2 regions of the Thauera sp. 63 genome follow, and region 2 is predicted to be linked to the other one. Evidence: riboswitches for the same ligand, from Rfam matches in the RefSeq annotation. Region 2 holds a riboswitch; the other holds the start of a gene.
The links. A riboswitch is a leader RNA that binds a small molecule or an ion and turns the genes downstream of it on or off. The one in region 2 is predicted to bind cobalamin.
Positions count from the first base shown of each region.

Region 1: another riboswitch for cobalamin. It lies ahead of C664_RS19685 (GNAT family N-acetyltransferase); the one in region 2 lies ahead of bluB (5,6-dimethylbenzimidazole synthase).

Region 1 is NZ_AMXC01000057.1:491-9,035, forward strand. Features, by position in the region: partial or broken gene C664_RS19675 (ketopantoate reductase family protein) at 1-337, shown strand, start outside; gene C664_RS19680 (AI-2E family transporter) at 459-1,607, shown strand; cobalamin riboswitch at 1,731-1,934, shown strand; gene C664_RS19685 (GNAT family N-acetyltransferase) at 2,091-2,648, shown strand; gene C664_RS19690 (ribonucleoside-diphosphate reductase subunit alpha) at 2,706-5,531, shown strand; gene C664_RS19695 (ribonucleotide-diphosphate reductase subunit beta) at 5,528-6,700, shown strand; gene C664_RS19700 (molybdopterin-dependent oxidoreductase) at 6,893-8,545, shown strand, end outside.
Region 2 is NZ_AMXC01000060.1:152-5,534, forward strand. Features, by position in the region: gene rnr (ribonuclease R) at 1-2,770, shown strand, start outside; gene rlmB (23S rRNA (guanosine(2251)-2'-O)-methyltransferase RlmB) at 2,763-3,515, shown strand; cobalamin riboswitch at 3,551-3,744, shown strand; gene bluB (5,6-dimethylbenzimidazole synthase) at 3,792-4,532, shown strand; partial or broken gene C664_RS19790 (nitrate- and nitrite sensing domain-containing protein) at 4,663-5,383, shown strand, end outside.

The DNA.
Region 1 (8,545 bases), on a different contig from region 2:
CGTGCCCAATGGCGCCCTGCTCGAACCGCCGCACCGCGTGCTGCTCGACACCCTGGTACGCGAGGCGCTGCCGGTGCTGCGCGCCAACGGCCTCGATCTGGACGAAGGGGCGGCGCTCTCACGCGTGCACGGCGTCGCCCGTGCCACCGCCGCCAACCGCGCCAGCATGCTGCAGGACGTGCTCGCCGGCCGCCGCACCGAGATCGACGCCATCACCGGCGCCCTGCTCGCCATGGCCGAGACGGGCGGCTTCGAGGTGCCGACGCATCGGGCCGTACATACCCTGGTGCGCGCGCTCGAGCACGCCGAGGCAGGAACCCCATCCGATCGCGGGTGATGCCGTGGCAGACCGCCGGGATTCGCAGTCGCACGCGGCCTGCCCGCCACGCGATCGCGTCGGGGAATGGCCGCCCCCTACGGTATAGTCGGGCACATCGGCGATCCGTCCAGCCCTGCCCATGCCCCCAGTCCTGCAAGCCCCCCTCATCGTCCGCACCCTGCTGCTGCTGATCCTTGCCGCGGGGGCGTATTTCCTCAGCGGTTTCCTCGTGCCGGTGCTGGCCGCGCTGGTCATCGGCTTCGCCAGCTGGCCGCTGTACCGCCGGGGCGTCGTGCTGTGCGGCGGGAAGACGGCGCTGGCCGCGAGCCTGGCCCTGATCGTCGTCATCTGCGCGCTGATCGTGCCGCTGACCGTCGCCCTGCACTACGCGCTGCAGGAAGCCGGCAACTTCATTGCCTGGCTGCTCGAAGCCAACCGGACCGGCGCATCGGTCCCGGACTGGATCCGGGCCCTGCCGATGGTCGGCAACCGGCTCGCCGAGTACTGGCTCCTGCACCTGGGCGAGCCCCAGGCACTCGGGCACTGGGTGGAGATCATCAGCGGCGAGCACCTGGGCAACATCTACCGCGCGCTGCTGAGCGCCACCGGCGATCTCGCGCGGCTGGCCCTGACCACGCTGTTCATGCTCATCACGCTGTTCTTCGTCTACAAGGACGGCAGCCGGATCGCGGCGCAGCTCGACGTCGTCGGCGAGCGCATCCTGCCGACGCGCTGGCAACGCTTCTCGCGCGTGGTGCCGTCCACCGTCAGCGCCACTGTCACCGGCATGGGCCTGATCGCAATCGGCGAAGGGGTGGTGCTCGGCGTGGCCTACTGGATCGCCGGCGTGCCCTCACCCGTGCTGCTCGGCGTGGTCACCGGTTTCATGGCGCTGATCCCCGGCGGGGCGCCGCTGTCCTTCACGCTGGTGTCGCTGTACCTGGTCGGCTCGGGCGACCTTGTCGCCGGGCTGGGACTGTTCGCGTGGGGGTCGATCGAGCTCTTCATCGTGGACAAGACGCTGCGCCCGCGCCTGGTCGGCGGCCCGGTGAAGCTGCCGTTCCTGCCCACCTTCTTCGGCCTGGTCGGCGGCGTGCAGACCATGGGGCTGGTCGGCCTGTTCGTCGGCCCGGTGCTGATGGCGCTGCTGGTGGCGATCTGGCGCGAATGGCTGCTCGGCATTGAAGAGCCCGCACCGGTGGCCAGCGGGACGGCACCGGCGGATGCCACCACGGACGCCATCGCGCGCCCATCCCCCGCCACACGGTCGTACACGACGATCGACTAAGGGCAGGAGCGGACGCGATCGCAGCAGGTCGGCACGCAACCCCTAGTAGTCAACCGGGTCGCCAAGCACTACCCGCAGTATCACTGTTCACACGTCAAGCTTGACACACGGCACCCGCCGGCCCTAATGTCTGCCCGTCACGGCTGCCCGGTTCCGACCGGGCAAGGGAATCCGGTGACGCATCGCAAGGTGCGGAATCCGGAGCTGCCCCCGCAACTGTAATCGGTGAGTCTTGCGCTTTTCCATGCCACTGGACGAATGTCCGGGAAGGCCGGCGCAGGACGACGACCCGAGAGCCAGGAGACCTGCCGCGACGCTTCCCTTAACAGCTCGGGGCGGGGTGTCCCTGACAAGAGGCATGGCTCAGACCATTTCACTTGCACGCTTTCCTGATGGCACGGCAGCACCGCATGGCATGGCCATGCGCGTGACGCATCACGCCCGTCCGTCGGAGATCCGCCCCGCCCGCACCGGATCTCCGCCATGCCCGCATCTGCCCGCCTCGCCCCGGCGCTGACGCCAGCTCCGCACGTACCGTCGATCACGGCCCCGCGCCCGATGCTGCGCTTCGGCGCCGCAGACACGCCGCGCATCCTCGAACACCTGCGTGCGCTGGATGCCGACGACCGGCTGCTGCGCTTCAGCCACGGCATCCGCGACGAGGGCATCGCCGCCTACGTCGCCAGCCTCGATTTCGCACGCGACCACGTGCATGGCCTGTGCACCGCGCAGGGCGACATCGTCGCCCTCGCCCATGTGGGGGTGCGCGATGGCGAGGTCGACTTCGGCCTCAGCGTCATCGCAGCCTACCGCCAGCGCGGACTCGGACGCGCGCTGTTCGGCCACGTCATCGCGCTGGCCCGCCTGCACGACGCGGTCCGCATCGTGTGCCACAGCGTCAGCCCGGCGGTGCTGCACATGGCGGCCACCAGCGGCTTCCGCCGTCCCGGCGGCAGCCACACCGCCCCGCTGACGCTGGAACTGCGGGCCGCGTCCCGCTGCGCCGACGACGCCCCCGCAAGCAGCCGGGCAGTCGCCTGACGCTGCCCTTGCCTCCCAAACCCCGCTCATTCGAATTCACCCAGACGAGGACATCCCGTGGACCGACTTCCGACCGAAGCGCTTGATAGCGCCATGCAACTCGCCGCATTCCAGATCATCCGCCGCAATGGCGCCGTCGTCGCCTTCGATCCGAACAAGATCGCCGTCGCCATGACCAAGGCCTTCCTCGCCGTCGAGGGCCGCCAGGGTGCGGCGTCCTCACGCGTACGCGACATCGTGGCCCGCCTCACCGATACCGTGGTCGGCGCCCTCACCCGCCGCCTACCCGACGGCGGCATGCTGCACATCGAGGACATCCAGGACCAGGTCGAGCTGGCGCTGATGCGCTCGGGCGAGCACGACGTCGCGCGCGCCTACGTGCTCTACCGCGAACGCCGCGCTGCCGAACGCGCGGCGCAGAAGGACGCCGAAGCGCAGGCGGGCGGCGCCGGCCCAGTGCTGCACGTCGTCGATGGCGAAGCGCGCCGCCCGCTCGACCGCGCCGCCCTGCTCGCCGTGTGCCGCGAGGCCTGCACGGGGCTGGACGGTGTGTCCGCCGACACCGTGCTCGAACACGCCCTGCACAACCTCTACGACGGCGTGCCGATTGCCGCCGTGCGCCAGGCGCTGGTGCTGGCCGCACGCACACTGATCGAGCGCGAGCCGGACTACGGACGTGTCGCCGCCCGCCTGCTGCTGTCGGCGATCCGCGTCGAAGTGCTCGGGCACGAGGCCTCGCAGGCCGACATGGCCGACCCCGACCAGGGTTATGCCGCCTGCCTGCCCGCCTTCATCCGCCGTGGCATCGAGGCGGAGCTGCTCGATCCCCGGCTGGCCGACTTCGACCTCGCCCGCCTGGCGGCGGCGATCCGACCCGAGCGCGACCTGCAGTTCGACTACCTCGGCCTGCAGACGCTGTATGACCGCTACTTCCTGCATGTCGACGACCGCCGCATCGAGCTGCCGCAGACCTTCTTCATGCGGGTGGCGATGGGCCTGGCGATCAACGAGATCGACCGCGAGGCACAGGCCATCGCGTTCTACGAGCTGCTGTCGAGCTTCGACTTCATGAGCAGCACGCCGACGCTGTTCAACAGCGGCACCCGCCATTCGCAGCTGTCGTCCTGCTACCTGACGACGGTGGCCGACAGCCTCGAGGACATCTACCAGTCGATCAAGGAAAACGCCCTGCTGCAGAAGTTCGCCGGCGGTCTGGGCAACGACTGGACGCCGGTGCGTGCGCTCGGCAGCCGCATCAAGGGCACCAATGGCCAGAGCCAGGGCGTGATCCCCTTCCTCAAGGTGGTCAATGACACCGCGGTGGCGGTGAACCAGGGCGGCAAGCGCAAGGGCGCGGTGTGCGCCTATCTCGAAACCTGGCACCTCGACATCGAGGAATTCCTCGAACTGCGCAAGAACACCGGCGACGAGCGCCGCCGCACGCACGACATGAACACCGCGAACTGGATCCCCGACCTGTTCATGAAACGCGTGCTGGAGAATGCCGAATGGACCCTGTTCTCGCCGGTCGACGTGCCCGACCTGCACGAGCGCTACGGCCAGGACTTCGAGGCGGCCTACCGCGCGTATGAGGAAAAGGCCGAGCGCGGCGAGATCCGCCTCTTCAAGCGCCTGCCCGCCCTCCAGCTGTGGCGCAAGATGCTGACCATGCTGTTCGAGACCGGGCATCCGTGGATCACCTTCAAGGACGCCTGCAACCTGCGCTCGCCGCAGCAGCACGTGGGCGTGGTGCATGGCTCCAACCTGTGCACCGAGATCACGCTCAACACCTCGGCCGAAGAGACCGCGGTGTGCAACCTCGGCTCGGTGAACCTGCCCGCCCATCTGGTGCGCGACGGCGACGGGCGCTGGACGCTCGACCACGACAAGCTGCAGCGCACCGTGCGCGTCGCGATGCGCCTGCTCGACAACGTCATCGACCTCAACTACTACGCCACGCCCAAGGCGCGCGCCGCCAACCTGCGCCACCGCCCGGTGGGCCTGGGCATCATGGGCTTTGCCGACGCCTTGCACATGATGGGCCTGGCCTACGCATCGGACGCCGCGGTCGAGTTCGCCGACCGTTCGATGGAAGCCGTGTGCCACGCCGCCTACTGGGCCTCGACCGAGCTGGCCGAGGCGCGCGGGCCGTATTCCAGTTTCCGCGGCAGCCTGTGGGACCGGGGCCTCCTGCCGCAGGACAGCCTCGCGCTGCTGGCCGAGGGCCGCGGCCGCAGCGGCGCCGGCGGCGGCGCCCTGCTCGAAGTCGACCGCTCCTCCGCGCTCGACTGGGGCCCGCTGCGCGAACGCATCGCCCGCCATGGCATGCGCAACTCGAACTGCGTCGCCATCGCACCGACCGCGACGATCTCCAACATCGTCGGCGTGTCGGCCTCGATCGAGCCGGACTACCAGAACCTGTACGTTAAATCCAACCTGTCGGGCGAGTTCACCGTGGTCAACGCGCATCTCGTGCGCGAGCTGAAGGCGCTCGGCCTGTGGGACGAAGTGATGGTGGCCGACCTCAAGTACTTTGACGGCTCGCTCGCCCCGATCGAGCGCATTCCCGCCGAACTCAAGGCGCGTTACGCGACCGCCTTCGAGATCGAGCCGCACTGGCTGGTGGAAGCCGCCTCGCGCCGGCAGAAGTGGATCGACCAGGCGCAGTCGCTGAATCTCTATGTCGCCGCCGCGTCGGGCCGCAAGCTCGACGAGCTCTACCGCCTGGCCTGGCTGCGCGGGCTCAAGACCACCTACTACCTGCGCACGCTGGGCGCCACCGCCATGGAGAAGACCGGCACCACCACGCCGTACGCCGCCAGCGCCGGCCCGGCGCCCAAGACCTGCTCCATTCTCGACCCCGACTGCGAGGCCTGCCAATGACCACCTTCTTCGACGACTGGGACACGCCGGTTCGCCCCCAGCCAGCCATCTCTTCAGCCAACACGCCCCTCGCCCGCGAGACAGACTCCCCGGCTTCCACGGTGACACCCACGACATCCCGCTACGGCACAGCCCTGTCCGCCACCGATGCCCGGCCGGGCGCGCTGGCGCCGGTGCGCGCAGCCGACAAGCGCATCGTCAACGGCCAGGGTGACATCAACCAGCTCGCGCCCTTCAAGTACCCCTGGGCGTGGGAGTTCTTCCTCAACGCCAACAAGAACCACTGGACGCCGCTGGAAATCTCCATGGCGCAGGACGTTCACGACTACCACCATCGCCTGACGCCGGCCGAGCGCCATGTGTTCGAGAACGTGCTGTCCTATCTGACCACCTCGGACATCCTCGCCATGCGCAACATCGGCCTGGCGGTGATGGAAAAGATGACCGCGCCCGAACTGCAGATCTACCAGGCCCGCCAGGTGTATGAGGAAGCCCTGCACACCTGGACCTACCAGCACTGCATCGAAAGCCTGGGCCTGGACCAGCAGGAGATCTACAACCGCTACCGCGTCGTGCCCGAGATCCACGGCAAGATCGCGCTCGCCAACCGCCGGCTCGAGCGCGTGATGCGGGCCGACTTCGACCTCACCGACCGCGACAACCTGCACGAATTCGCGCTCTCCTACCTCTTCTTCGCGGCCATCTTCGAGGGCTGCTGGTTCTACAACGGCTTCACCCCCATCTTCGCGCTGCAGCGGCGCGGGCTGATGAAGGGCACGGCCGAGCAGCTGCAGTACATCATGCGCGACGAGGTCCTGCACTGCGCCTTCGGCATCCGCACCGTGCGCACGCTCATCGCCGAGGAAAACCTGCAGCTCGATCCCGCGGCGCTCGCCCGCCTGTGGGAGGAAGCCGAAGCCGCCGAAGCCGCCTACGCCGGCTATCTGCTGCGCGAGCCCATCCTCGGCTACTCGGCCGCGCAGCACATGGGCCAGTTCCGCTACATCGCCAATCGCCGCGCCCGCCAGGTCGGGCTGGCCGAGCCCTTCCCCGGCGCGGAGAACGTGCTGCCGTGGCTGGACGAGCAGGCCAACCTGCGCAAGGAGAAGAACTTCTTCGAGACGCGGGTCACGGAGTACCAGACCGGCGGCGCACTGAGCTGGGAGTGAGTCGCTGCCGGGTAGCAGACGCGGGAATCGGGCCGCGCTGCACCCGGCGCCCGGCGGTTTCGTTAATCCCATTCACACACCCGCAGCCTGCATTAGCAATTCTCCGGCCGCCGTTAACCCGTGCGGCGGAAGATCACGCTCAACAGGACCGCCGACCTTCGTCGGACGGGAGCGTGATCAAGGAGAAGCATCATGTCGTTCAACCGCCGTGCCTTTCTGAAGTCCACCGCCGCCTTCGCCGTCGCCAGTGGCGGGCTCAAGCTGTTCGGGGTCAACGAGGTGTTCGGCGCGGACACCGTGCTGATCCCCCACGCCTCGCACTACGGCCCGTTCAAGGCCGTGGTGAAGAACGGCGTCCTGGTCGGCGTGCAACCGCTGAAGCACTTCGACCCGATGCCCACGCAGATGCTGCTCGAAGGGGTGCTGAGCCGCACCTACCACCCGACCCGGGTGCAGTATCCGATGGTGCGCCGTTCCTACCTCGCCAACCCGCGCGGCGACATCAAGGGGCATCTGCGCGGCAAGGAACCCTTCGTGCGCGTGTCGTGGGAAGACGCGCTCGCGCTGGTCGCCGACGCCAGCCTGCGCACGATCGAGCAGCACGGCAATGACGCGGTGTTCAGTTCGTCCTACGGCGGCTGGTCGCACGCCGGCGTACTGCGCCCGCAGGTGCTGCAGGGGCGGCTGTTCGGCCTCATCGGCGGCCACAGCGTCACCACCGGCGACTATTCCGGCGGCGCCTCGCAAGTCAGCCTGCCGCACATCATCGGCGACATGGAGGTGTATTCGCCGCAGACGTCCTGGGAAGTGATCCGCGACAGCACCGAGGTCTTCGTGCTGGTCGGCTGCGACCCGTGGAAGAACAACCGCATCGAATACACGGTGGCCGACCACCAGATGTACTCGCGCTGGGAGGCGATCCGCGATGCCGGCGTGAAATTCGTGTCGATCAACCCGCAGCGCACCACCACCGACGAGGCCATGCGCGCCGAGTGGGTGAAGATCGTTCCCAACACCGACACCGCGCTGTTCCTCGCGATGTGCTGGCACGTGTATACGACCGGCAAGTACGACAAGGCCTACCTCGACAAATACACGGTCGGTTTCGACCGGTTCCTGCCCTACCTGCTCGGCAAGGACGCCGACGGCACGCCGCCCAAGACGCCGGAATGGGCCGCGAAGATCACCGGCATCCCGGCGGCGAAGATCGTCGAGATGGCCGACCTTTTCGCCAGCAAGCGCACCCAGTTCGCCGGTGCCTGGGCGCTGCAGCGCGCCCACCACGGCGAGATGACGCACTGGGCGATCATCGCCTTCGCCGCCATGACCGGCAAGATCGGCAAGCCTGGCCAGGGCGTGGGCTTCTCCTGGCACTACGGCGGTGGCGGCATGCCGGTGTCGGGCAGGCGCGGCGCGGTCGGCATCCCGCAGGGGCGCAATCCGGCCAAGGGCCGCTGCCCCGCCTCGCGCATCTCGGAGATGCTGCTCAACCCCGGCAAGCCCTATACCCGCGACGGTACGAACTTCACCTTCCCCGACGTGCACATGATCTACAACGCCGGCAACAACTTCGTGCATCACCAGCAGAACACCAACGAGCTGATCGAGGCGATGGCGAAGAAGGTGCACACCGTGGTGAACCAGGACCCGTGGTGGTGCGCGTCCTCGCGCTACGCCGACATCGTGCTGCCCGCCACCAGCCACCTCGAGCGCAACGACATCAGCACCGGCGGCACCTACAGCAACGACAAGATCTGGGCGATGCGCCAGGTGATCCAGCCCTATGGCGAGAGCCTGGACGACTTCGAGATCTTCCGCCGCCTGGCCGAACTGTTCGGCGTCGAG
Region 2 (5,383 bases):
GCAGGTGCTGGCTGAGCGCGGGGTGCCGACGGTGTTCGATGAACTGGCTGTCGCGCTCGACATCCAGTCCCACGAACGCGAGCACTTCGACCGCCGCCTGCGTGCCATGGAGCGCGAGGGTCAGATCGTGCGCAACCGGCGCGACGCCTACCTGCTGCCGGCCAAGGCCGACCTCATCAAGGGCCGCGTGGAGGGCCACCCCGACGGCTTCGGCTTCCTGCGCCGCGACGACGGCGGCGCGGATATCTTCCTCGGACCCAAGGAGATGCGCGAGTTGCTGCACGGCGACCGTGTCCTGGTCCGGATCGCCGGCCAGGATCGTCGCGGCCGCCCCGAAGGCAAGCTGGTGGAGGTGCTCGAGCGCGCCAACACGCGTGTGGTCGGCCGGGTGATCGAAGAACATGGCGTGATGATCGTCGTGCCTGAGAACCGCCGCCTGGCGCAGGACATCCTGATCGCCCCGGGTGGGCGCAAGAAGCCCCAGCCCGGCCAGATCGTGACCGTCGAACTGGTGGAGCAGCCGACCCAGGTCACGCAGCCGATCGGACGCATCGTGGAGGTGCTGGGTAACTATGCCGACCCGGGCATGGAGATCGAGATCGCCCTGCGCAAGCACGACCTGCCGTTCGAGTTCTCGGCGGAGGCCAAGGCAGAGACGCGCAAGCTCCCGGCAGCGGTTCGCAAGAAGGACTGGGCGGGTCGCGAGGACCTCACGAAACTGGCCTTGGTGACGATCGACGGCGAGACCGCGAAGGACTTCGACGACGCGGTGTATTGCGAGCGCCAGGGCAAGGGCTACCGCCTGATCGTGGCGATCGCCGACGTGTCGCACTACGTGGGCGCTGGCAATGGCCTCGACAAGGATGCTTTCGAACGCGGCAACTCGGTGTACTTCCCGCGTCGGGTGATCCCGATGCTGCCCGAGAAGCTCTCGAATGGCCTGTGTTCGCTGAACCCGCAGGTCGAGCGCCTGGCGATGGTTGCCGACATGGCGATCTCGATGACCGGCGACATCAAGTCCTACCGCTTCTACCCCGCGGTGATCTGGTCGCATGCGCGCCTCACCTACACCCAGGTGGCCGCGGCGCTGTACGACAAGGATCCGGCGGTGCGCAACGAGCTGGCCGCGCTGCTGCCGCACCTGGAGAACCTCGACCAGCTCTTCCGCGTGCTGCTGAAGGCGCGCGCCAAGCGCGGCGCGATCGACTTCGAGACCACCGAGACGCGGATGATCTTCGACGACAACGGCAAGATCGCGCAGATCGTACCCGAAGTGCGCAACGACGCCCATCGCCTGATCGAGGAGTGCATGCTCGCCGCCAACGTGTGTGCGTCCGACTTTCTCGCCAGCCGCGAGCACCCGGCGCTGTACCGCGTGCACGACAGCCCCTCCGAGGACAAGCTCGCCAAGCTGCGCGAGTTTCTCAAGGAGTTCGGCCTCGGCCTGGGCGGTGGTGACGAGCCGCGCGCGGGCGACTTCGCCAAGCTGCTCGAGCAGGTTAGGGATCGTCCCGACGCCCAGCTGCTGCAGACCGTGATGCTGCGTTCTCTCAAGCAGGCGATGTACAGCCCGGATAACGTCGGCCACTTCGGCCTTGCCTACGAGTCCTATACCCACTTCACCTCGCCGATCCGGCGCTATCCCGACCTGCTGATCCACCGCGGCATCAAGGCCGCGCTGGCGGGCGAGCAGTACCGCCCCGGCGACTGGGAGCAGATCGGCCTGCACTGCTCGATGACCGAGCGTCGCGCCGACGACGCCACGCGCGACGTGGTCGCCTTCCTGAAGTGCTACTTCATGCAGGACCGCGTCGGCGAGATCTTCACCGGCAGCGTGTCGGCGGTCGTGTCCTTCGGCCTCTTCGTCGCCCTCGACGACATCTTCATCGAGGGCCTGCTGCACATCTCCGATCTGGGCAGCGACTACTTCCACTACGACGAGACCCGCCACGCCCTGCTGGGCGAGCGCACGGGCAAGCAATTCCGCCTGTCGGATCGGGTCAAGGTGCAGCTGGTGCGGGTCGACATGGCGACCAACAAGATCGACTTCCGCCTGATCGAAGGTCCGCTGGCGGTCGAGAAGCCTGTCGCCGTGGTGGAGGAGACGCCGGCTCCCGCACCTCGGCGTGCGCGCAGAACGACAAGGACGGCTGCCGACAAGGCAGCGGTGGAGACCGTCGTCGTGGCAGCACCGGCCGCGGCGCCTGCCGTGGAGGTCGCCAAGCCGGCAAGGAAGACGCGGGCGAAGCCTGCCGCCGTGCCGGCCGAAGAAGTGATTGCACCGGCCGCCACCGCGGCAAAGCCGGCGCGCAAGCCCCGGGACAAGGCGCAGTCCGTGCCGGAAACGGCCCCCACGCCGGTGATGCCGGCGCGTAAGTCGCGCGTCAAGGCCGCAACGGCGCTTTCCGCGCAGAAGGCGCCGCAAGCGAGCGTGCTCGACGATATCTGGCAGAAGGCGGCCGACCAGGAGGCAGCGGCGCAGAAACTCGCGGCGGAGGAGGCGGCCAGCGCGCGGGCCGGCAAGAAGCGCAAGGCGGCGGACAAGGCGGAGGGCAAGCCTGCGAAGAGGGCAAAGGCACCCGCCGCCAAGGCCAAGTCCAAAGTCAAGGCGGGCGCCAAGGCGAAGCCTGCAGCCAAGCCAGCGAAGAAATCCGCTGCGAAGGCTGTGAAGGCGTCCGCGACCGTTGCCGAGCCGGTAGAATCGCGCGCCTCCAAACCGGCCGCACGTCCTGGCGGCAAGACCTCGACCAAGGGAACCCGCCGTGGCTAAAGCCCCAGAAACTGTCTCCACCCGCCTCATCTACGGCTTCCATGCCGTTTCCGCCAAGCTGCGCCACGCGCCGGATTCAGTGCTGGAAATCTTCCTGTCCGGTGATCGCAAGGACGCCCGAGTGCGCAAGTTCGTTGCCCAGGCCGAGGCCGCGGGCGCACGCATCACGTCCAGCGAAGGCGACAAGCTCGACGCGCTGGTCGGCACGCGGCGCCACCAGGGCGTGGTGGCCAAGGTCGACGCCACGCGGCGCGACATCAAGCTCGCCGACGTGCTCGACAGCCTCGAAGAGAATGCGCTGATCCTGGTGCTCGACGGCGTGCAGGACCCGCACAACCTCGGCGCCTGCCTGCGCGTGGCCGACGCCGCCGGTGCGCATGCGGTGGTGGCGCCGAAGGATCGCGCGGTGGGCCTCAACGCCACCGCGGTCAAGGTCGCCAGCGGTGCGGCCGACACCGTGCCCTACATCACCGTCACCAACCTGGCCCGCGCACTGCGCGAGATGCAGGATGCCGGCGTGTGGGTGGTCGGTGCCGCCGGCGAGGCCGAGAAGTCTCTGTATGAGATCGACCAGAAGGTGCCCGTGGCCTGGGTGCTGGGTGCCGAAGGCGACGGCCTGCGCCGCCTGACGCGCGAGACCTGCGACGAACTCGCCCGCATCCCGATGCACGGCAGTGTCGAGAGCCTGAACGTGTCGGTCGCCAGCGGCATCTGCCTGTTCGAGGCGCGTCGCCAGCGCGGCTGAACGGTTCCGGCGAGCCCCGTCTTTGGGGTAACCTCTCGCCCTTCGAGCTTCGGGGTGCCCGCGCCAGTCGCGGGAGAATCGGGAAAGCGGCGCAACTCCGCTGCGCGCCCAGCGCCGTTATGGGGATTGTCCGGGCATGGTTTGCCCAGCCACTGGTCCGCAAGGATCGGGAAGGCGCCCGGACGAGATGATCCACAGCCGGAAGACCGGCCCCGAAGCGTATCAAGCAGCCGCCTGGTCGGCGGTTGTCCACTGCTCTACGACAAGGGGAATTTCATGAGCAGTCCTTCGCAGGCCGTCCAGACCGATCCGCAGTTCAGCGCCGAGGAGCGCGCCGCCGTCTATCGGGCCATCCACACCCGGCGCGACGTGCGCGGCCAGTTCCTGCCCGACCCGATCCCGGACGAGGTGCTCGCGCGCGCGCTGACGGCCGCCCACCATGCCCCGTCGGTCGGCTTCATGCAGCCGTGGGACTTCGTGCTCGTGCGCTCGCGCGAGGTGCGGCAGAAGATCCAAGCCGACTTCCGCGCCGCCCATGCCGAGGCTGAGCTGATGTTCGAGGAAGGCAAGCGCGACACCTATCGCAAGCTCAAGCTCGAAGGCATCCTCGAGGCGCCGGTCAACCTGTGCATCACCTGCGACCGCAGCCGCAACGGCCCGGTGGTGATCGGCCGCACCCACATCGGCGCGATGGACGTCTACAGCGCGGTGTGCGCGGTGCAGAACCTGTGGCTTGCCGCCCGAGCCGAGGGCCTGGGCGTGGGCTGGGTCAGCATCCTCCACCAGCAGACCTTGCGCGAGGCGCTCGGCATTCCGCAGGACATCGTGCCGATCGCCTATCTGTGCATCGGCTACGTCAGCCATTTCTACGACAGGCCCGAGCTGGAGTCGGCGGGTTGGCTCAAGCGCATGCCGCTGACCGAGCTGCTGCACTTCGACGGCTGGCGGGGCAGGGCGGACGAGGCGGGCGAGCGGCTGGTCGACGAGATCGGGCGGGTGCGGCCGATCCTGAAGTAGGGGCGTGCTGCGGCCGGGTGATCCCGGTCGACACCGTGTGCGCGGCGGCATGCCCAGCCACGTGCACAACTCTTGCTTGTCCCCGTGGGCGCGACTCCCTCGCGCAGACCCCACACCCCCGGAGGACGGCATGAAGACGGCGCTCGCATTCCTGCTCGCAGCGCGCCGCTGCGAAATCGACGATCTCGAACGGCTCGCGCTCAGCTGCGAGCTGGTGCAGGCGGTGAGCGAACTCGTGCATCAGCTGCAGCGCGAGCGCGGTGCCTCGAACGTTTTTCTGGCGTCGGACGGCGCACGATTCGGCGCCCAGCGCGAAGCGCAGCTCGATGCGAGCCGGGCGGCCGAGGCCGAGGTGCGGGCCTGGCTCGACCGGCCCGAGCTGGGCGGCGAGCGGGCCGGCGCATTGGTGCTGGGCGGTGCCAGGCTGTTCACCCGGGTCGCGCTTGCGCTGCATGCGCTCGATGCCTTGCCCGACCTGCGTGCCGACGTGGCCGCCCAGCGCTGCCGCCCCGACGCGGCGACCGCACGCTACAGCGAGATCGTCAGCGCACTGCTCGCGCTGGTGTTCGATGCCGCCGACGTGGCGGTGGATCCGGAGGTTTCGCGGCTGCTGGTGGCGATCTTCAATCTGATGCAGGGCAAGGAGTTTGCCGGACAGGAGCGTGCGCTGGGCGCGGCGTCATTCGCAGCGGGTCATCCGGCGGCCGATGCCATGCAGGCCATCCAGTACCTGGTCGAGGCGCAGTCCCAGTGCTTCCGGCGCTTCGAGGCCTTCTGCGGCGCCGAGGTACTGCGCCAGTGGCAGGCACTGCAATCCATCATGCCGCTGGCCGAGCTCGAGCGGCTGCGCC